Regions from separate parts of the Clostridium cellulovorans 743B genome, predicted to be linked through region 2. Evidence: a T-box and tRNA genes for the amino acid it is inferred to sense, from the RefSeq annotation. Region 2 holds a T-box; the other holds one or more tRNA genes.
The links. The T-box of region 2 lies ahead of CLOCEL_RS18880 (glycine--tRNA ligase). A T-box ahead of a tRNA ligase gene usually reads a tRNA of that ligase, here a tRNA-Gly.
Positions count from the first base shown of each region.

Region 1: it encodes a tRNA-Gly, which carries the amino acid that the T-box ahead of CLOCEL_RS18880 (glycine--tRNA ligase) is inferred to sense. The anticodon was not compared.

Region 1 covers NC_014393.1:102,201-114,056, forward strand. The annotation lists rRNA gene CLOCEL_RS00365 (23S ribosomal RNA) at 1-1,846, shown strand, start outside; rRNA gene rrf (5S ribosomal RNA) at 1,916-2,032, shown strand; tRNA gene CLOCEL_RS00375 (tRNA-Glu) at 2,043-2,117, shown strand; tRNA gene CLOCEL_RS00380 (tRNA-Gly) at 2,125-2,199, shown strand; gene sfsA (DNA/RNA nuclease SfsA) at 2,522-3,232, shown strand; gene CLOCEL_RS22960 (hypothetical protein) at 3,281-3,454, shown strand; gene CLOCEL_RS00395 (carboxypeptidase M32) at 3,551-5,047, shown strand; gene CLOCEL_RS00400 (GNAT family N-acetyltransferase) at 5,581-6,507, shown strand; gene CLOCEL_RS00405 (IS982 family transposase) at 6,793-7,734, shown strand; gene CLOCEL_RS00410 (C39 family peptidase) at 8,069-8,707, shown strand; rRNA gene CLOCEL_RS00415 (16S ribosomal RNA) at 9,353-10,867, shown strand; rRNA gene CLOCEL_RS00420 (23S ribosomal RNA) at 11,261-11,856, shown strand, end outside.
Region 2 covers NC_014393.1:4,548,522-4,560,377, reverse strand. The annotation lists gene greA (transcription elongation factor GreA) at 1-432, shown strand, start outside; gene lysS (lysine--tRNA ligase) at 449-1,975, shown strand; gene CLOCEL_RS18890 (hypothetical protein) at 2,049-2,243, opposite strand; tRNA gene CLOCEL_RS18885 (tRNA-Asn) at 2,642-2,716, shown strand; T-box leader at 2,761-2,932, shown strand; gene CLOCEL_RS18880 (glycine--tRNA ligase) at 3,018-4,409, shown strand; gene murD (UDP-N-acetylmuramoyl-L-alanine--D-glutamate ligase) at 4,884-6,260, shown strand; rRNA gene rrf (5S ribosomal RNA) at 6,649-6,765, shown strand; tRNA gene CLOCEL_RS18865 (tRNA-Ile) at 6,769-6,845, shown strand; tRNA gene CLOCEL_RS18860 (tRNA-Ala) at 6,847-6,922, shown strand; rRNA gene CLOCEL_RS18855 (16S ribosomal RNA) at 7,890-9,404, shown strand; tRNA gene CLOCEL_RS18850 (tRNA-Ala) at 9,513-9,588, shown strand; tRNA gene CLOCEL_RS18845 (tRNA-Ile) at 9,595-9,671, shown strand; rRNA gene CLOCEL_RS18840 (23S ribosomal RNA) at 9,872-11,856, shown strand, end outside.

The DNA of each region.
Region 1 (11,856 bases), 820 kb from region 2:
GTGGAAAAGGATGTGGGATTTCTAAGACAACTAGGATGTTGGCTTAGAAGCAGCCACTCATTTAAAGAGTGCGTAATAGCTCACTAGTCAAGAGATCCTGCGCCGAAGATGTCCGGGGCTCAAACTTACCACCGAAGCTATGGACTCCGTAAGGAGTGGTAGAGGAGCTTTCTGTATGGGCAGAAGCAGTACCGGAAGGAGCTGTGGACTGTACAGAAGTGAGAATGTTGGCATAAGTAGCGAGAATTAAGTGAGAATCTTAATGGTCGAAAACCTAAGGTTTCCTGGGGAAGGCTCGTCCGCCCAGGGTTAGTCGGGACCTAAGCTGAGGCCGAAAGGCGTAGGTGATGGACAATCGGTTGATATTCCGATACTACTATTAGCGTTATTATCGATGGGATGACGCAGGAGGATAGGGTGTGCCAACTATTGGATGTTGGTCTAAGCATTTAGGGGTGTACGTAGGCAAATCCGCGTGCTAATACTCTGAGGTGTGATGGGGAGCGAAATTTAGTAGCGAAGTACCTGATTCCACGCTGCCAAGAAAAGTCTCTAGAGAGCAAAATAGTACCCGTACCGCAAACCGACACAGGTAGGTGAGGAGAGAATCCTAAGACCAGCGGAAGAATTACAGTTAAGGAACTCGGCAAATTGACCCCGTAACTTCGGGAGAAGGGGTGCCTAGCGGAAGCTAGGCCGCAGAGAATAGGCCCAAGCAACTGTTTAGCAAAAACACAGGTCTCTGCTAAAGCGAAAGCTGATGTATAGGGGCTGACGCCTGCCCGGTGCTGGAAGGTTAAGGGGATTGCTTAGCGCAAGCGAAGGCATGAACTTAAGCCCCAGTAAACGGCGGCCGTAACTATAACGGTCCTAAGGTAGCGAAATTCCTTGTCGGGTAAGTTCCGACCCGCACGAATGGCGTAATGATTTGGGCACTGTCTCAACTGTAAATCCGGCGAAATTGTAGTGCAAGTGAAGATGCTTGCTACCCGCGATTGGACGGAAAGACCCCGTAGAGCTTTACTGTAGTTTAGCATTGAGTTTCGATATTGTCTGTACAGGATAGGTGGGAGACTGGGAAGTAGGGCCGTCAGGTTCTATGGAGTCAACCTTGGGATACCACCCTGACAGTATTGGGATTCTAACGGAAACCCATGAATCTGGGTGCCGGACATTGTTAGATGGGCAGTTTGACTGGGGCGGTCGCCTCCAAAAAAGTAACGGAGGCGCCCAAAGGTTCCCTCAGAACGGTCGGAAATCGTTCGAAGAGTGCAAAGGCAGAAGGGAGCCTGACTGCGACACCTACAAGTGGAGCAGGGACGAAAGTCGGGCTTAGTGATCCGGTGGTTCCTCGTGGGAGGGCCATCGCTCAACGGATAAAAGCTACCTCGGGGATAACAGGCTGATCTCCCCCAAGAGTCCACATCGACGGGGAGGTTTGGCACCTCGATGTCGGCTCGTCGCATCCTGGGGCTGGAGAAGGTCCCAAGGGTTGGGCTGTTCGCCCATTAAAGCGGCACGCGAGCTGGGTTCAGAACGTCGTGAGACAGTTCGGTCCCTATCCGTCGCGGGCGTAGGAAATTTGAGAGGAGCTGTCCTTAGTACGAGAGGACCGGGATGGACTGACCTCTGGTGTACCAGTTGTTCCGCCAGGAGCATGGCTGGGTAGCTATGTCGGGAAGGGATAAACGCTGAAAGCATCTAAGCGTGAAGCCCACCTCAAGATTAGATTTCCCATAGCGTAAGCTAGTAAGATCCCTTGAAGAACACAAGGTTGATAGGTGAGGGGTGTAAGCATGGTAACATGTTCAGCTGACTCATACTAATAGATCGAGGGCTTAACCTAAACAAAGTTTTTAATATCTATGCAATTTTCAGAGAACACTCTGAACTTTAAAAGAAATTTTAAAGTGTATCCAGTGATTATGCCTGGTAGGTAACACCCGTTCCCATTCCGAACACGACGGTTAAGCTACTAAGGGCCGATGATACTGCAGGAGAGGTCTTGTGGGAAAGTAGGTTGTCGCTGGTTTTTTTAATAAGGCCCCTTGGTCAAGCGGTTAAGACACCACCCTTTCACGGTGGTAACAGGAGTTCGATTCTCCTAGGGGTCACCAAAAATATGCGGGAGTGGCTCAGTGGTAGAGCGTCACCTTGCCAAGGTGAACGTCGCGAGTTCGAATCTCGTCTTCCGCTCCATAAAAATGTGCTAAAAGTATAGCTTTTAGCACATTTTTTTATGTTAAAATAAGATTAGAATAATATAGACACAATGAAATTTTAATTATCTATAAAAGCTTTTATGATAATAATATATATAAATAAGTTCTGAAAACCAGGTTATATCTAAGAATTTATTCAATAGTAAAATGTTGTATAAGTTATGAAGTAGCTTTAATGGAACATATAATTGGTGAAATAGATACATAAATAAAAATAAATATATATACTTAAACCAAAAATCCTCATAGTATAAAGAAGAGATAAGAGGGATAATATCAGCTCATTAGTAGGAGGGAATATGGACATACATCAAAAGGTTGTTAGAGGAACTTTTATAAAAAGGCCAAATAGATTTCAAGCATATGTAATATTAGATGGAGAAGAACTTCTAGTAGCAGTACCTAATACTGGTCGGTGTAAGGAGATATTAACGGAAGGGTGTACTGTATTATTGAGAGAAGGTTTAAATCCAAAAAGAAAAACAAAATATGATTTGATTGCAGGATATAAAGGCGATAAATTAATTAATATAGATTCGCAGGCACCAAATAAGGTTGTAGAGGAAGCGCTAAAGCTAGGCAAAATAGATATACTTAAGAAATATACTTTAGTAGAAAGAGAAAAATTTTTTGGGAAAAGTAGATTTGATTTTAGACTTACAAATAGCCAAAATGATATATATTTTTTAGAAGTTAAAGGTGTTACTTTAGAAGAAGATGGTCACACAAAGTTCCCAGATGCACCAACTGAAAGAGGTGCAAGACATCTATTAGAATTAGTTGAGGCAAGAAAGCAAGGCTGGGGTGCAGGAGTTTTATTTTTGATACAGATGGATGGAGTAACTTCTTTTTCACCCTATGACAAAATGGATAAGAATTTTGGTGATGCATTGAGGTATGCTGCTGAAAATGGTGTAGATATATATGCATATCAGTGTAGTATAGGTGAAAAGATGTTAACCTTAGACAAAAGAGTACCTATATTTTTAGAAGAGCATTTGAAGTCATAGTTTTACAAGCACAGAAGTTAGATTTATATTGAAAGGTGGTGTAGTGAAGTGTTATCTGAGATAAGTAATTGCGATAGATGCTATGAAAAAGAAGAAAATAGATGTGATGGATCAGTAGATGATTGCATATGCAAAAAATGCCCAAGAAATCTTGGACAGTGTTTAACAACAAGATACTGTAGAGAAACTGAATCAATAATATTCTATGAAGATGAATATTAGTATTGTAAATAAGTATTTTGTTTAGAATAATATATAATATTGAATTAAGTAAATTTAAGAGTTAAATAGAAACATAGTTTATAAGGAGTGATTTGGTTGAATAAAAGTTTGAACGATTTTAAAGATCATTTAAAGAAAATTGAATACTTAAAGAGTACAATTGCATTGCTTCATTGGGATTTAGTAGTTAAGGCACCTGAAAAGTCTGTTGATTATAGAAGTGATATGTTGGGGTATCTATCTAGTGAAGAATATAAACTCACTACTGGTGAAGCTATGAAGGGATTTCTTGATGTTTTTTCTACAAGTAAAGATAATGATGATATCATAAATGCGATGATAAGAACTGCTAAAAAGAATTATGATAGAGTGAGAAAAATTCCTGAAGATATGTATAAGGCGTATACTATAGATGCATCAAAATCTACTAATGCTTGGGAAGAGGCAAAAGAAAAAAATGACTTTTCAATATTCTATCCTCATCTAGTAAAGATGGTAGAGTATAAGAGAAATTTTTCAAAATATTTTGGTTATAAAGACAATATTTATGATGCACTTTTGGATGAATATGAACCTAATGCAACTGTTAAGGATATAGATAAGTATTTTTCAGAACTAAAAGAAGGAATTATAGATATTTTAAGAAGGGTAGAAAAATCAAAAGTTAATATAAATGATGATTTTCTAAAAACATTTTTTGCAAAAGAAGATCAGAAAAAGTTTACAGAATTTATATTAGATAAAATGGGATATGATTATGTTAGTGCAGGAAGAATAGATGAATCTATCCATCCTTTTACTACAAATTTTGGAAATAAAGATGTTAGAATTACAAATCATTATCATGAAAATGATTTTGTCAGTGCGGTGTTTTCTGCAATACATGAAGGTGGGCATGCTATTTATGAGCAAAACATTTCTGATGATCTAATTGGAACGGGATTAGCTATGGGCGTATCTATGGGAATACATGAATCACAATCCAGATTCTATGAGAATATAATAGGTAGGAGTAAAGGTTTTTGGAAGTTTTTTTTTCCAGAAGCTAAAAAAAGATTTCCTCAATTTAAAAATGTATCTTTTGACGATTTTTATAGAGCTATTAATAAAGTACAATGTTCTTTAATTAGAATTGAGGCTGATGAACTCACATATAGTCTTCATATTATTATAAGGTATGAAATTGAGAAAATGCTTATAAACGGAGAAATTGAAGTCAAAGATCTGCCAAGTGTGTGGAATGATAAATACGAAGAATACTTAGGAGTAAGACCAGATAATGATGCTGTAGGAGTTCTTCAGGATGTTCATTGGTCTGATGGTAGCTTCGGATATTTCCCAAGTTATGCTCTCGGGAATATTTATGGTGCACAACTCTTAATAAAAATAGAAAAAGAGATTGATGATATGTATGCAAAAATAGAGCAAGGTGAATTATCAGAGATTAAATCTTGGCTTAAGGAGAATATTCACAAGTATGGCGCTATTTACGAGCCAAGAATTTTATTAGAAAAAATCACAGGTGAAAGGTTGAAACCTAAGTATTTTTTAGACTATTTAAGAAAAAAATACGAGGAAATTTACGAACTTTAATATGAAAAACATGGAAATAGTTTGTGTCGATAATTGCATTTCATTAAATTTCTCAAAAACTATTGTACATGCACAAAAGATATGATACAATGTAAACGTAGTCATTGATCGAACACTTTAGATATTACCAGTAACAGGTAATACAAATTGTAGAATTCGATTGATGATTGGGTTAACAAACCGTCACGAGACGAGGGGAATATTTAACATAAAGAAGATAACTATATCTCAGTTTTAAAAGAGAAGCGGCTAATTAATTTTAAGCTGGGAGAAGATATTTTATACTGGTAAACTTATTTTATAAGTAAATGCTACTAATAAATATATTGCAGTTGTCTAGGTCAAATTTATTTTTTTATTAATTTATTGGGTTTAATTTTTAGGGAAAAGAAAAACTACAACATTAGGGAGTTGTAGTTTTTCTTTTTTCTGAATAATTATTTGAGAAATACCAGAAGCTATACAGTGCTATTAATTTAACTGTATTTATAGTATAGTTTAATTGACAGTATACTTTTAAAGTAGGTGTAAGAATGAATGGACAATACGTAACAATTGAAGTTGTAAAAAGCTTAGAAAGAGAATATTTAATTAAAGATAAATTAGGTATATCATTAGGACGATTTTTTGTCTTAGAATTCAATAAAGATAATAGGTTTTCTATGTTAAAAGTTACTTTATATAAGGATGAAATACCTGTTGCTTTCAAGGAAGCTATAACACTTATGCTACAATGGTTATTTATTAAGAATAAAATGCTTAAGGTAACATTTCTTATAGAAGAGGATCAAGACATACAGGTGTTTGTAGATCTAAGCTTTGATTTAGAAGGCGTAATAACAAATAGCTTAGTTGAAGAAGAGTATAAAAGTCTATTTTTGTTTGGAATTGATAAAAATCAATATTTTAAAAGAGGAATTACTAACAACTTAGTATTGAAGAATGATGATATAGTGTTAAAATTACTTACTCCAGAGTATTCTAAAAATATGCTTGATTACTATGTTAGAAATAAAAATCACTTAAAACCATTTGAACCGATGAGAGATGAATATTTTTATACTTTAGCAGCGCAAAGAAAACTTTTAATAGATGGATACAATCAATACATGAATGGTACAGCAATAGGATTTGGTATATTTAAAGATGATAAATTGATAGGAAGACTTCAATGTTCTAATATTGTCCAAGGGGTTTTTAAGAATGGAATAGTTGGATATTCCATAGATGTAGAATATCAAGGTCGAGGATATATGAAGCAAGCGATGAAGTTATTTTCAGAATTGGCGTTTTCGGATCTTGAGCTCCATAGGCTTGAAGCAACAACTTTAATAGATAATATAAAATCTCAAAAAGTATTATTGGCATGTGGTTTTGAAGAAGTTGGAATCAGTAAAAAGTATCTCTTCATAAATGGTAAGTGGAGAGATCATAAGATATTTGCTTTAATAAGAGAATAATAGATTTTGGTGGTTGTTAAGAGAGAATTATTAATTATCTTTTGACAACCTTTTTATTTTGACCAAAAGTACTAAAAGCTTCAATTTTCATTTGATTCATTGATGAGTTGAAAAAATCAATTTATTAAAAAACGTAAATTGCAAATAATATTAAAGATTCCTATTAATTTAACCCGTTGTGCTAGTTAAATACGCTGGCAATACTTACAAATAGAAAAACTCCAGCATATTTGCTAACCTATCATTAAAAAACACCACTAATCTAATGATAGGAGGCTAACCTATATGCCAGAGTTTAATAAAGATTCTACCATAACAATAGATGACTTAAAAGATTTTATTGTTGTCACTTATGTTATAATTGATGACTTTTACCAAAAAGTAACTCCAACATTTATTAAAAATCGTCGTAACATCGCTAAATCAGTAATGACTGATAGCGAAATAATTACGATTTCTTTAGTAGGTGAACTCTTAACCATTGACTCTGAAAAAGCATGGTTTGGATTTTGCTCTAAAAACCTACGAGACTTATTTCCCAACTTTTGTAGTAGGCCGAGGTTTCATAGAGTTAGAAAGTCATTATTTCGAGTCATTGATGAAATTCGTAAAGAGTTAACGAAATTTCTTAACTATCAATATGACCGAATGAGAATTGCAGATAGTATGCCAATTCCTGTGTGTAAGTTTGGGAGAGCTCATTTCCATAAAGCTTTTAAGCCGGAGGCTGCCTACGGGCGATGCGCTTCGAAAAAAGAAACATATTATGGATTCAAATTACATGCTTTAGTAGCCCTCGATGGCTATATCACAGATTTTACTGTAACAGCAGCAAATATTGATGACAGAGATGTCGTCTGGGAACTCACAGCTAATTCAGAGATTGATATACTAATAGGTGATAAAGGATATATAGGTCAAAAAGTTGCTTCGCAATTAAAAGAAACAAGGTACATTCGTCTTTTAACAATAAATCGTAACAATAGTAAAACTAAACTTTTAAAACCTTTTAGGCAGTTGATATTCAAGGCTCGTCGTAGAGTAGAAACTACTTTTTCTCAGCTCTCCGAGCAATTAAATATGCAGAGGGTTCTTACAAAATCAACTTGGGGATTTGCCACAAGAATATCAAATAAAATATTAGCTCATAATCTTTGCTATTTTATAAATAAATTTTTTAATATAGGTATAGAAATATCAAAGATTAAAGAATTAGTATTCGGATAATAATTTCCAAAAACAGTATATGAGGCAATAGGATAGGAATGCCTAAAATCATGGTATAAATATCCTTTTAATGAAAACTTATCTGCTAGCACAACAGGTTAATTTAATAAGTCGATATTCAGAAAAACTTTATCTGGGTAAGTTAGATAAGGAGAAGGTAATAAAGATGTTAATTAAATTTTATAAATGCAAACTTAAAGAGGGAATTAAAGCTATATATAGAATTGTAAATATAATGCAATGATTTACTTAATTAAAGATAAAATGAATATTACTGAGTCTACATATAAAATTAGGCGATTTGCAAATCTGACTTTAAATTTGGAGTGGAATTATGAAAAGTGAAAATAGGAGAATAGTAGTATTAATAACAACAACGATAATAATTTTAGTTTCTTTGTACTTGAATATTGAACTAAAGGATAAATATATGCAAGATCAAGAATTACAGTGTTTTTCTTATGAGAGTCAACAAAAAAACTATTATTGTGGGCCAGCTACAGCAGTAATGATATTAAGGTACGAAGGAATTGATATGGAACAGGAGGAGGTTGCCATTGATTTAGAAACTGAAAATTATGAAGGAACGCCATGGTATGATGACTCGTACCCAATGAAGGATACTTTAAATAAGTATTTGAAAGAAGATGTGTATCAAGAGCTTAGTGGCAAATGTGATTCTAATGTAATAGTTGATAGTATTGTTAAAACTTTAGATAAAGGATATTTAGTTGCAGTTAACATTGTTGAGACTAGCTTAACAGCTCATCTAGAAGGTCATCCAAGGGATCAGGACATATACCATTGGATAGTTATTTGTGATTATGAGGACAATGGGAAAAACTTCAAATATATGGATCCAGCTGCATCATCTGTTGTATCTTGGCATAGAGGTGTTCCGAAAATAGGTACTGTGACTAGTGAAGATTTATGTTCTATGGTTATAGATAGAGGAGTGATAGTAAGTCCTTAGTGATACCAATCCTCTTTAAAATTGAAAATATGCATATGTTTCATTATTGAAGTTGCTTCAAAAGCCAATAGAATTATTTTAATATAAATAATTCTATACATGGTTAATTACTGAGTTTATATCGAAAACATATAGTGCGTATTCAAATATTAATAAGCACTATATGCAGTTTTTACGAAACATCTATAGATAAATCCTATTTTTATTTTCTAGAACTAGTGATATAAATGTAATTTTAGATTGGGAACAAATAAAATATTCTATGGTCGGATATAATAACTATGAATAATGGCATTATTTAATGACAACAGAAGCTAGTGTATCTCTAATAGCAATTTGGAGAATATGTTAGAATTATAAAGAAATCTTCGAATAATTACAGAAGTTGTCGCTAATTAGCGAAATATTGTCGTAGGATTGTGTTACAATAAGTTACGAACTTGAGGCAAGGTCAATAATGATTAATGATATAAAAGAAAGTTGTTGACAAGGTGTTTTAAGTTTGATATACTAAATAAGCTGTCGGATGACAGTAAGTAAGTTGAAAAAATGATTGATCTTTGAAAATTGAACAGAAGAACAAGACCAGACAAATTCTGAGGTTTTAAAATAAAAACCAAAGTCAAGATTAGAACTCAAACAATTTAAATTGAGAGTTTGATCCTGGCTCAGGACGAACGCTGGCGGCGTGCTTAACACATGCAAGTCGAGCGATGAAGCCCTTCGGGGTGGATTAGCGGCGGACGGGTGAGTAACACGTGGGCAACCTGCCTTATAGAGGGGGATAGCCTTCCGAAAGGAAGATTAATACCGCATAAAATGCAATTCTCGCATGAGAGATGTATCAAAGGAGCAATCCGCTATAAGATGGGCCCGCGGCGCATTAGCTAGTTGGTGAGGTAACGGCTCACCAAGGCGACGATGCGTAGCCGACCTGAGAGGGTGATCGGCCACATTGGAACTGAGACACGGTCCAGACTCCTACGGGAGGCAGCAGTGGGGAATATTGCACAATGGGGGAAACCCTGATGCAGCAACGCCGCGTGAGTGATGAAGGCCTTCGGGTTGTAAAGCTCTTTGATTAGGGACGATAATGACGGTACCTAAAGAACAAGCCACGGCTAACTACGTGCCAGCAGCCGCGGTAATACGTAGGTGGCAAGCGTTGTCCGGATTTACTGGGCGTAAAGGATGTGTAGGCGGATTTTTAAGTGAGATGTGAAATACCCGAGCTCAACTTGGGTGCTGCATTTCAAACTGGAAGTCTAGAGTGCAGGAGAGGAAAGTGGAATTCCTAGTGTAGCGGTGAAATGCGTAGAGATTAGGAAGAACATCAGTGGCGAAGGCGACTTTCTGGACTGTAACTGACGCTGAGGCATGAAAGCGTGGGGAGCAAACAGGATTAGATACCCTGGTAGTCCACGCCGTAAACGATGAATACTAGGTGTAGGGGTTGTCATGACCTCTGTGCCGCCGCTAACGCATTAAGTATTCCGCCTGGGGAGTACGGTCGCAAGATTAAAACTCAAAGGAATTGACGGGGGCCCGCACAAGCAGCGGAGCATGTGGTTTAATTCGAAGCAACGCGAAGAACCTTACCTAGACTTGACATCTCCTGAATTACCCGTAACTGGGGAAGTTACCTCTTTGAGGTGACAGGAAGACAGGTGGTGCATGGTTGTCGTCAGCTCGTGTCGTGAGATGTTGGGTTAAGTCCCGCAACGAGCGCAACCCTTATTGTTAGTTGCTACCATTTAGTTGAGCACTCTAGCAAGACTGCCTGGGTTAACCAGGAGGAAGGTGGGGATGACGTCAAATCATCATGCCCCTTATGTCTAGGGCTACACACGTGCTACAATGGCGAGTACAACGAGACGCAAGACCGTGAGGTGGAGCAAATCTATAAAACTCGTCCCAGTTCGGATTGTAGGCTGAAACTCGCCTACATGAAGTTGGAGTTGCTAGTAATCGCGAATCAGCATGTCGCGGTGAATACGTTCCCGGGCCTTGTACACACCGCCCGTCACACCATGAGAGTCGGCAACACCCGAAGTCCGTGAGGTAACCGTAAGGAGCCAGCGGCCGAAGGTGGGGTCGATGATTGGGGTGAAGTCGTAACAAGGTAGCCGTAGGAGAACCTGCGGCTGGATCACCTCCTTTCTAAGGAAAATGACACAGTAGTTTTACTTGTAAGACACTGTGTCCACTGGGTCTTTCTTCTGTTCAATTTCCAGAGATCAAAGCCTAACGGCTAAGAGATTTGGAAGTCTTTTTTATGTAAAGCGAAAGCTTGTATAAAAAGGAAAAGTTGTTCTTTGAAAATTGCATAAGATATTAAAAACCAAGTAAAGTTATTTATATAAACTTTGTATAATTAAGACTAATTTAATTTGATAAGATTAACCGATAACGTGTTAATTAGACCAAATTAAAAAATTGATAGAACCAAGCAGTGCGAGGAACTGAAAACTCGAGGAAGCGGAGTTTACTTATGTAAATGAGCACCGCAGAGGCGAAAGTGACGAAGCAATGCGCAGGTTATAGCAATTTTTAGGTTAAGCTACAAAGGGCGTATGGTGAATGCCTTGGCACTAGGAGGCGAAGAAGGACGCGATAAGCTGCGATAAGCTTCGGGTAGGCGCAAATAGCCAGTGATCCGGAGATTTCCGAATGGGGAAACCTATGCATCAAACGATGTATATCCTGTAGTGAATACATAGCTACATGAAGCCACACCTGGGGAACTGAAACATCTAAGTACCCAGAGGAAGAGAAAGAAATTCGATTTCCTAAGTAGCGGCGAGCGAAAGGGAAAGAGCCCAAACCAGAGATTTATCTCTGGGGTTGTGGAATACTCATAAAAGCTAGAGTTTGTTATTCGAAGATAGCTGGAAAGCTAAGCCATAGAGGGTAATAGCCCCGTAGGAGAAAGCGAATGATAGCGAGAGTATATCCAGAGTACCACGAGACACGTGAAACCTTGTGGGAAGCAGGGAGGACCACCTCCCAAGGCTAAATACTACCTAGTGACCGATAGTGAAGAAGTACCGTGAGGGAAAGGTGAAAAGAACCCCGGAAGGGGAGTGAAATAGAACCTGAAACCGTATGCCTACAACCGGTCGAAGCACCATATGAGTGTGACGACGTGC
Region 2 (11,856 bases):
CTTGAAGATGAATTAGAGTTTCTTAAAACTGTTAGAAGAAATGATATAAAGGAAAAGATAAAGGTGGCACTGTCTTTTGGTGATTTAAGCGAGAATTCAGAGTATGATGAAGCTAAAAACGAGCAAGCGTTTGTTGAGGGGAAAATAGCTCAACTTGAAGCTATGTTAAAAAAAGTTACAGTGGTAGACGAAACAGATATTCAAGGTGATATAGTTGGTATTGGCACAAAAGTAAAAGTTAAAGATATTGATAGCGGAGATGTTGATGTATACTCTATTGTAGGGTCTGCAGAAGCTGACCCATTAGAATTTAAGATTTCACATGAATCACCAGTTGGTAAGGCTATGCTTGGCAAAAAAGTTGGAGAAACTGTCGATGTAGCAGTTCCAGATGGAACGATTAAATTAGAAATATTAGAAATAACAAAGTAGATACGGAGGGTTACAAATGTCAGAAAAGCAGTTCACAAACGATGAACAAAATGCTAACAATGAAGAAAATCATGAAGAGTTAAATAAGCTAATACTAGAAAGAATGCAAAAGCTTAAAGATGCACAAGAAGCTGGAGAAGATCCTTTTGATGTTTATAAGGTTGATAGAACTCACACATCAAATGAAGTTAAAGAAAACTTTGAAGATCTTGAAGAGAAAGAAGTTGTGGTTGCAGGAAGATTAATGTCAAAAAGAGTTCATGGTAAAGCTGGATTCTGTGATATTCATGATAGATATGGCAAACTTCAATTACATGTAAAGATTGATAACATTGGAGAAGAAAAACTTAAAAAGTTTAAGACTTTAGATATTGGTGATTTTATATCAGTTACTGGTAAAGTGTTTAAAACTAAGACTGGAGAAATAACAGTTTCAGTTACAGACTACCAACCTTTAACTAAGTCTTTACGTCCACTACCTGAAAAATATCATGGTTTAAAGGATACTGATTTAAGATATAGACAAAGATATGTAGATTTAATCATGAATCCAGAAGTTAAGGAAACCTTCATGAAGAGATCTGCTATTATTACTGCTATGAGAGAATATCTAGATCAACATGCTTATATTGAAGTAGAAACTCCTATTTTGTCACCAATTGCTGGAGGGGCTGCTGCAAGACCATTTGTTACACATCATAATTCTTTAGATATAGATATGTATCTTAGAATTGCAACAGAATTATATTTAAAGAGATTGATTGTTGGTGGTTTTGAAAAAGTATATGAGATTGGAAGAAACTTCAGAAATGAAGGTATTTCAGTAAGACACAATCCAGAATTCACAATGATTGAATTATATGAAGCTTATGCAGATTATAATGATATGATGGTGTTAACTGAAAATATGGTAGCATACATATGTAAAAAGGTTCTAGGAACTACAAAGGTTACTTATCAAGGAACTGAAATAGATTTTACACCACCTTGGAGAAGAATTACCATGGTTGATGCAGTTAAAGAATATGCAGGTGTAGACTTTAATGAAATAAAAACTGATGAAGAAGCTAGACAAATTGCAAAAGAAAAACATTTAGAACTTAAGAAAGAATTAAAATATTATACTAAGGGTGAAATTTTAAATGAATTATATGAAGCTTTTGGTGAAGAACATATGATTCAGCCAACATTTATATATGATTACCCAGTAGAAATATCACCTCTTACAAAGAAGAAGAGAGGAAATGAAGCATTTACTGAAAGATTTGAAGGCTTTGTTTTTGGAAGAGAACTTTGTAATGCATATTCAGAGCTTAATGATCCTATAGTTCAAAAAGAAAGATTTCTTCAACAATTGAAGGAAAGAGAACATGGTGATGACGAAGCATACATGATGGATGATGATTTTATCACGGCTCTTGAAATAGGTATGCCACCAACAGGTGGAATGGGAATGGGTATAGATAGACTTGTTATGTTCCTAACAGATTCAGCATCTATAAGAGATGTACTTTTATTCCCAACAATGAAGCAAATAAAATAAATTGAAATATTAAATAGGTCCTACTAAACAATAGTTGTCTAGTAGGACCTATTTTAGCTAAAATAAATTTATTTTAATTATCGTTATAAGGTAATGTAATTTTTGAAAGCTTGTGCTTTAAAGTTATAAATTCTACATCTAGAGCATCAAGTTTAGCTTCAAGAACTAAACGTTCTTTTGCATCCTTAGTTTTCGATAAATCTTTACTTACTTTAGTAATTTCCTCGTCTAATTCAAACATTCTTAATGTTGCTTCATATCCAGTCATGATTCAAACCTCCTAAATGATACTAAAAAGTAATGTTGACAAAATATATTGATAATTTAAGCACTTTCGTGTCTTTATATAAGTATATACTTATATTTAGAAATTTTCCACTAGTTTAAGTAATGGTAAAAAAATTTGTAACAATCAATAAGTTAACCATATATAAACTGAAAGATTTTACACAAAAAATAACAAAGTGGCTTTCAAGAAACACTGTGTAACAAGTGTGGAAGATTTTTTATTGAAAATTGTATATTTTATAGGGGGTATATCGCATCAAATAACATTCCTCTAAATTTAGCTTTATGTAAAAAATAATCAATTAATAATATAAAAAAATAGAAAAACATGTTGACATGAATAGGGTTACTATATATAATAATACTTGTGAAAGACATTCCGTGGTAGCTCAATGGCAGAGCATTCGGCTGTTAACCGAAGGGTTGGAGGTTCGAGCCCTCTCCACGGAGCCATTTTAATTTTTTGACTAATTACTATAGTAAATAGAAACTAAATAGAAGATACGATGAAAAAAGAAAAGTATCAGTATTATCTTTTTAAGAGAGGTTGTGGGTGGTGAAAACAACTATGGAAATTCTGAGAAAGGAGCTTTTGAGTATCAATAAATTAAGAAAGTAGGGCCTAAGCCAAAAAGGGTGGAACCGCGGAGAAGTTTCTTCGTCCCTTTAGGATTGTAGGGTCTTTTTTTATTTTTCAAAAATTAAAAAACTATATTTTTAAAATCATACAATTAGAAATATGAGGAGGATTATTATGGCTGTAGAAAAAACTATGGAAAAAATTGTTGCCCTTGCAAAATCTAGAGGATATGTATTCCCAGGATCTGATATATATGGTGGGCTTGCGAATTCATGGGATTATGGTCCACTAGGAGTTGAGTTCAAAAATAATATCAAAAAGGCTTGGTGGAAAAAGTTTATTCAAGAAAGCCCATATAACGTAGGTTTAGATTCTGCTATATTAATGAACCCAGAAGTTTGGGTTGCATCAGGTCATGTTGGTGGTTTTTCAGATCCATTAATGGATTGTAAGGAATGTAAAGCTAGATTTAGAGCAGATAAGATTGTTGAAGATCATATGGCTGCAAATGGAGCAGAAGTTGCATCAGCAGATGGCTGGTCTAAAGAACAGTTAAAAGAGTACATAGACAACAATAATATAGATTGCCCTAAGTGTGGAAAACATAACTATACTGAAATTAGACAGTTTAATTTAATGTTTAAAACCTTTCAAGGTGTAACTGAAGATGCTAAGGCTGAAATATATCTAAGACCTGAAACAGCACAAGGAATATTTGTAAACTTCAAGAGTGTACAAAGAACTTCAAGAAAAAAAATACCTTTTGGTATAGGTCAAATTGGAAAGTCTTTTAGAAATGAAATTACTCCTGGAAATTTTATATTCAGAACAAGAGAATTTGAACAAATGGAGCTTGAGTTTTTCTGTAAACCAGGTACGGATTTAGAATGGTTTTCATATTGGAAGAATTATTGCTTCAACTTTTTAAAGAATCTATCAATGAAAGAAGAAAATTTAAGATTTAGAGATCATGGCGAAGAAGAATTATCTTTCTATAGCAATGCTACTTCTGACATAGAATTCAAATTTCCATTCGGTTGGGGTGAACTTTGGGGGATAGCAGATAGAACAGACTATGATTTGAATCAACATGCGAAACATAGCGGACAGGACTTAAATTACTTAGATCCTGTGACAAATGAAAAATATGTACCATATGTTATAGAACCATCACTAGGAGCTGATAGAGTATTATTAGCATTTTTATGTGATGCTTATGACGAAGAAGAACTTGAAGATGGAGATAGCAGAACCGTATTAAGACTTCATCCAGCATTAGCGCCATTTAAAGCAGCTGTGATGCCTTTATCAAAGAAGCTATCAGAAAAATCTTTAGAAGTTTACGAGAAATTAAGCAAGAAGTTCAATGTGGACTATGATGAAGCAGGAAGTATTGGTAAAAGATATAGAAGGGAAGATGAAATTGGAACTCCTTACTGCATAACTATTGACTTTGATACTCTTGAAGATGATAGTGTAACTGTAAGAGATAGAGATACAATGAATCAAGTAAGAATAAAAATCGATGAACTTGAGAAATTTATAGAAGAAAAGCTAGAATTCTAAATATAATAGTAGAATAATGATGGCGAGGAGTTTGGGTTTTAAATTTAAACTTCTCGTTTTTTCTGTAAAAATGTCAAAAAAGAAAAAGCGCTGGATTTTACAATCCAGCAAAATAGGGTTTAATCATGGGGATATGTTATATGTTTAATTAAAACTTGGGGAATTATATTAATGTTTTCTTACGGCACAAGATAAGTATAGCACGATAAAGATATATTTCAACACCTATCGATAAAGTTGCAAAATTCAGACAATTTGAAAAGAGATTTTAGAAAACGTTTAACATATTGCGACATAATGATGTAAAAGTTTACAAAAAATATAGCAAAAAATTTAAATTTTTAAAACTTAAACACAGAAGCTGTAATAAAAAAGGGTTTATTGCGTAGGTTTTAAATATTTAAGAAAGTGATATAATGAAATATAGAAACCTTGTATAATAGGGGTAGGTGTATTTGTAAGGGAGGTTCAGTTTTGAATAAAGATTTTTCAGAATTTAAGAATTTTATAAAAGGTAAAAATACAGCAGTGGTAGGTATAGGCGTAAGTAATATACCATTAATCAAATTCTTGATAAAATTAGGGGCTAAGGTAACAGCTTTTGATAAGAAGAATAAAGAAGAGTTAGGAAATACATCGATAGAATTAGAAAGTGAAGGAGCAAAATTAGTTCTTGGAGAAGACTACTTATCGTATCTAGATGGTTTTGAGGTTGTATTCAAAACACCATCAATGAGGATTGATAGTCCTGCATTATTAAAATGCAAGGAACAAGGGGCTTATATAACTTCTGAAATGGAGGAGTTTATTAGATACTGTCCAGGAAAGATATTTGCTATTACAGGTAGTGATGGGAAGACAACAACAACAACCCTTGTATATGAGATATTGAAAACAGAAGGATATAATACTTGGGTAGGAGGAAATATAGGTACTCCGCTATTCACCAAGATTGAAGAAATAAAAAATACAGATAAAGTTGTGTTAGAACTGTCAAGTTTCCAACTTATGACTATACAGTTGCCTATAGAAGTTTCAGCAGTAACTAACTTATCTCCAAATCATTTAGATATGCACAAATCTATGAATGAATATATTGAAGCAAAAGAAAACATTTTTAAATTTCAAAGAGAAAATGATTTATTAGTATTAAATATAGAAAATGATATAACTTATAACATGAAAGATAAGGCTAACTCTAGGATTAATTTCTTTAGTAGTAAAACAGAAGTTCCACAAGGAGCGTATTTTAAGGAGAATAAGCTTTATTTGAGAGATAAAGAGGTTTGTAAAAAAGAAGAACTTGTCTTAATGGGTATGCATAATGTTGAGAACTTGCTGACAGCTTTTTTAGTTACTAATGAGGATGCATCTATAGAATCAATGAAGAAAGTGGCAACAACTTTTTCAGGAGTTCAGCACCGTAGTGAATTTATAAGAGAAATCGATGGTGTGAAATACTATAACGATTCAATAGCAACAAGTCCGACTAGAGCTGTTGCTAGTTTAAAAGCATTTGATAGGAAAGTTATCTTAATTGCCGGAGGATATGATAAGCATATTCCTTTCGAATACTTAGCAGAAGAGGGACATGAAAAGATTAAAAAGCTTATTCTTCTTGGAGTAACGAAAGAAAAGATAAAAGATGTTTTTGATAAGGTGATAAAAGAGAAAACTTTAGATTTACCTATCTATATTGTACAAACACTTGAAGAAGCAGCGTACAAGGCGAAAGAGATAGCAGAGGAAGGGGATATTGTAACATTATCTCCTGCTTGTGCAAGTTTTGATATGTTTGCTAATTTTGAAATAAGAGGTAATAAGTTCAAGGATATAGTGAAAGCTATGTAAGGTAATGAGAATATTTTTTAGCTTCTTATAAAAATTTAGTACATTTCATGTGTGAGCTGATACGATTATTATAAGAGTAAAAATGTATTTCATGTTAGTATAATCTATATATATGTTTCATTATTGAAGCTACATCAAAAGTCTACATGCTTATTCAAATATGAATAAGCTATATGTAGAATCTTTATTGAAACATATATATCGAATTATTTATATAAATTTAAAGCATTTAAGAGATTATCTATCGACGAAATTATATTAGCATTGTTTATTTAGCAAAGGTGAAATGATTTGCAAATAAAATGAATATAAGTTGAAGAGAAAAATGAAAGAAAGTAGTTGACATCATAAATAGAACATATTATAATTTATATTGTTGTAAGAGTAATTTGGTAATTATGCCTGATTGGTAACACCCGTTTCCATTCCGAACACGATGGTTAAGCAATCAAGGGCTGATGATACTGCAGGAGAGGTCTTGTGGGAAAGTAAGTTGTTGCCAAATAATGGATCTTTAGCTCAGTTGGTTAGAGCATCCGGCTCATAACCGGACGGCCTGGGGTTCGAGTCCCTAAAGGTCCACCATGGGGGATTAGCTCAGTTGGGAGAGCACCTGCCTTGCACGCAGGGGGTCAAGGGTTCGAATCCCTTATTCTCCACCAATCAATAAAAAAATCGCCGTATCATTTGATATGGCGATTTTTTTATTTAACGAATACTATTGATATTACTAAAGACTTGAAAAATTAGTAATGTAGTGAAAGAATAGCTCTAATGGAGAAATAGTAGTAGGACTTATATAATATTTTCGCGTTTTAATTTTTCATGGTTTTTGATAATAAGTTAGGGGACACATATATGTTTGGTGTCCCCTAACTTATTATTGAATGAAAAGACGTTTCAACATTAGAGTAATGAGATTGATGATATTTTTTATTCTAATATAAAATCTGTTTTTTATAAATGTATCAGCTATTTTCTTTTCAGTGGATATGTTGTCAAATAGGAATAGCTGTTGGAATCTTATAGATATTATTTGAATTTTTATAAAATCAAATAACTCGTTCTTATGATCACTAAGACATTTTCAAAACTAGTTATTATCTATGTTAAGAAAATATTCTGTTAGACGTATAATATGAAGGAATAACATTTTGATGAATAGTTCTAATTTTAGCTGTGAGTATCTACAGTGAAACTTATACAAGTAAAGATAAGAAGACTATATGTAATAAAAAATGGCAAAAAGCTTAATCAACTGATTCTAGCGTATCGGCATATGAGAAAATGTGAAAAATCAAGAAAATTATACTATGATGGAGGTAATTTTAATCCATAAGGTAAAAACTCTAAAAATTGAACGCATAAGGTGATAGAATATCTCTTGTCGCAAGGAACGACAGAGAATTCAGAGAGAAAACAACGACAAGATGACAGGAAAAAAGTTATCAAAAGTTAAAAAAAGTTGTTGACAAGTAACTCTGAAGTTGATATACTGAATAAGCTGTCGGATGACAGTGAGTAAGTTGAAGAAATGATTGATCTTTGAAAATTGAACAGAAGAACAAGACCAGACAAATTCTGAGGTTTTAAAATAAAAACCAAAGTCAAGATTAGAACTCAACAATTTAAATTGAGAGTTTGATCCTGGCTCAGGACGAACGCTGGCGGCGTGCTTAACACATGCAAGTCGAGCGATGAAGCCCTTCGGGGTGGATTAGCGGCGGACGGGTGAGTAACACGTGGGCAACCTGCCTTATAGAGGGGGATAGCCTTCCGAAAGGAAGATTAATACCGCATAAAATGCAATTCTCGCATGAGAGATGTATCAAAGGAGCAATCCGCTATAAGATGGGCCCGCGGCGCATTAGCTAGTTGGTGAGGTAACGGCTCACCAAGGCGACGATGCGTAGCCGACCTGAGAGGGTGATCGGCCACATTGGAACTGAGACACGGTCCAGACTCCTACGGGAGGCAGCAGTGGGGAATATTGCACAATGGGGGAAACCCTGATGCAGCAACGCCGCGTGAGTGATGAAGGCCTTCGGGTTGTAAAGCTCTTTGATTAGGGACGATAATGACGGTACCTAAAGAACAAGCCACGGCTAACTACGTGCCAGCAGCCGCGGTAATACGTAGGTGGCAAGCGTTGTCCGGATTTACTGGGCGTAAAGGATGTGTAGGCGGATTTTTAAGTGAGATGTGAAATACCCGAGCTCAACTTGGGTGCTGCATTTCAAACTGGAAGTCTAGAGTGCAGGAGAGGAAAGTGGAATTCCTAGTGTAGCGGTGAAATGCGTAGAGATTAGGAAGAACATCAGTGGCGAAGGCGACTTTCTGGACTGTAACTGACGCTGAGGCATGAAAGCGTGGGGAGCAAACAGGATTAGATACCCTGGTAGTCCACGCCGTAAACGATGAATACTAGGTGTAGGGGTTGTCATGACCTCTGTGCCGCCGCTAACGCATTAAGTATTCCGCCTGGGGAGTACGGTCGCAAGATTAAAACTCAAAGGAATTGACGGGGGCCCGCACAAGCAGCGGAGCATGTGGTTTAATTCGAAGCAACGCGAAGAACCTTACCTAGACTTGACATCTCCTGAATTACCCGTAACTGGGGAAGTTACCTCTTTGAGGTGACAGGAAGACAGGTGGTGCATGGTTGTCGTCAGCTCGTGTCGTGAGATGTTGGGTTAAGTCCCGCAACGAGCGCAACCCTTATTGTTAGTTGCTACCATTTAGTTGAGCACTCTAGCAAGACTGCCTGGGTTAACCAGGAGGAAGGTGGGGATGACGTCAAATCATCATGCCCCTTATGTCTAGGGCTACACACGTGCTACAATGGCGAGTACAACGAGACGCAAGACCGTGAGGTGGAGCAAATCTATAAAACTCGTCCCAGTTCGGATTGTAGGCTGAAACTCGCCTACATGAAGTTGGAGTTGCTAGTAATCGCGAATCAGCATGTCGCGGTGAATACGTTCCCGGGCCTTGTACACACCGCCCGTCACACCATGAGAGTCGGCAACACCCGAAGTCCGTGAGGTAACCGTAAGGAGCCAGCGGCCGAAGGTGGGGTCGATGATTGGGGTGAAGTCGTAACAAGGTAGCCGTAGGAGAACCTGCGGCTGGATCACCTCCTTTCTAAGGAAAATGACACAGTAGTTTTACTTGTAAGACACTGTGTCCACTGGGTCTTTCTTCTGTTCAATTTCCAGAGATTAATCTTAATAGATTTAATCTTTTGGTCCCGGGGGATTAGCTCAGTTGGGAGAGCACCTGCCTTGCACGCAGGGGGTCAAGGGTTCGAATCCCTTATTCTCCACCATATTGAGGGCTTATAGCTCAGCTGGTTAGAGCGCACGCCTGATAAGCGTGAGGTCGATGGTTCGAGTCCATTTAAGCCCACCATTTGTTCTTTGAAAATTGCATAAGATATTAAAAACCAAGTAAAGTTATTTATATAAACTTTGTATAATTAAGACTAATTTAATTTGATAGAACCAAGCAGTGTGAGGAACTGAAGACTCGAGGAAGCGGAGTTTACTTATGTAAATGAGTACCACAGAGACGAAAGTGACGAAGCAATGCGCAGGTTATAGCAATTTTTAGGTTAAGCTACAAAGGGCGTATGGTGAATGCCTTGGCACTAGGAGGCGAAGAAGGACGCGATAAGCTGCGATAAGCTTCGGGTAGGCGCAAATAGCCAGTGATCCGGAGATTTCCGAATGGGGAAACCTATGCATCAAACGATGTATATCCTGTAGTGAATACATAGCTACATGAAGCCACACCTGGGGAACTGAAACATCTAAGTACCCAGAGGAAGAGAAAGAAATTCGATTTCCTAAGTAGCGGCGAGCGAAAGGGAAAGAGCCCAAACCAGAGATTTATCTCTGGGGTTGCGGAATACTCATAAAAGCTAGAGTTTGTTATTCGAAGATAGCTGGAAAGCTAAGCCATAGAGGGTAATAGCCCCGTAGGAGAAAGCGAATGATAGCGAGAGTATATCCAGAGTACCACGAGACACGTGAAACCTTGTGGGAAGCAGGGAGGACCACCTCCCAAGGCTAAATACTACCTAGTGACCGATAGTGAAGAAGTACCGTGAGGGAAAGGTGAAAAGAACCCCGGAAGGGGAGTGAAATAGAACCTGAAACCGTATGCCTACAACCGGTCGAAGCACCATATGAGTGTGACGACGTGCTTTTTGTAGAACGAGCCAACGAGTTACGGTATGCAGCAAGGTTAAGTACTTAAGGTACGTAGCCGAAGGGAAACCAAGTGTGAACAGCGCGACTAGTTGCATGCCGTAGACCCGAAACCGGGTGACCTATCCATGGCCAGGTTGAAGCGAGGGTAAAACCTCGTGGAGGACCGAACCACATTGGTGTTGAAAAACCATGGGATGAGCTGTGGATAGCGGAGAAATTCCAATCGAACTCGGAGATAGCTGGTTCTCCTCGAAATAGCTTTAGGGCTAGCGTCGGGTAAAATGAGTAATGGAGGTAGAGCACTGAATGAGCTAGGGGCTGACAACAGTTACCGAACTCTATCAAACTCCGAATGCCATATACTTTTACCCCGGCAGTCAGACTGCGAATGATAAGGTCCGTAGTCAAAAGGGAAAAAGCCCAGACCATCAGCTAAGGTCCCCAAGTGTAAGTTAAGTGGAAAAGGATGTGGGATTTCTAAGACAACTAGGATGTTGGCTTAGAAGCAGCCACTCATTTAAAGAGTGCGTAATAGCTCACTAGTCAAGAGATCCTGCGCCGAAGATGTCCGGGGCTCAAACTTACCACCGAAGCTATGGACTCCGTAAGGAGTGGTAGAGGAGCTTTCTGTATGGGCAGAAGCAGTACCGGAAGGAGTTGTGGACTGTACAGAAGTGAGAATGTTGGCATAAGTAGCGAGAATTAAGTGAGAATCTTAATGGTCGAAAACCTAAGGTTTCCTGGGGAAGGCTCGTCCGCCCAGGGTTAGTCGGGACCTAAGCTGAGGCCGAAAGGCGTAGGTGATGGACAATCGGTTGATATTCCGATACTACTATTAGCGTTATTATCGATGGGATGACGCAGGAGGATAGGGTGTGCCAACTATTGGATGTTGGTCTAAGCATTTAGGGGTGTACGTAGGCAAATCCGCGTGCTAATACTCTGAGGTGTGATGGGGAGCGAAATTTAGTAGCGAAGTACCTGATTCCACGCTGCCAAGAAAAGTCTCTAGAGAGCAAAATAGTACCCGTACCGCAAACCGACACAGGTAGGTGAGGAGAGAATCCTAAGACCAGCGGAAGAATTACAGTTAAGGAACTCGGCAAATTGACCCCGTAACTTCGGGAGAAGGGGTGCCTAGCGCAAGCTAGGCCGCAGAGAATAGGCCCAAGCAACTGTTTAGCAAAAACACAGGTCTCTGCTAAAGCGAAAGCTGATGTATAGGGGCTGACGCCTGCCCGGTGCTGGAAGGTTAAGGGGATTGCTTAGCGCAAGCGAAGGCATGAACTTAAGCCCCAGTAAACGGCGGCCGTAACTATAACGGTCCTAAGGTAGCGAAATTCCTTGTCGGGTAAGTTCCGACCCGCACGAATGGCGTAATG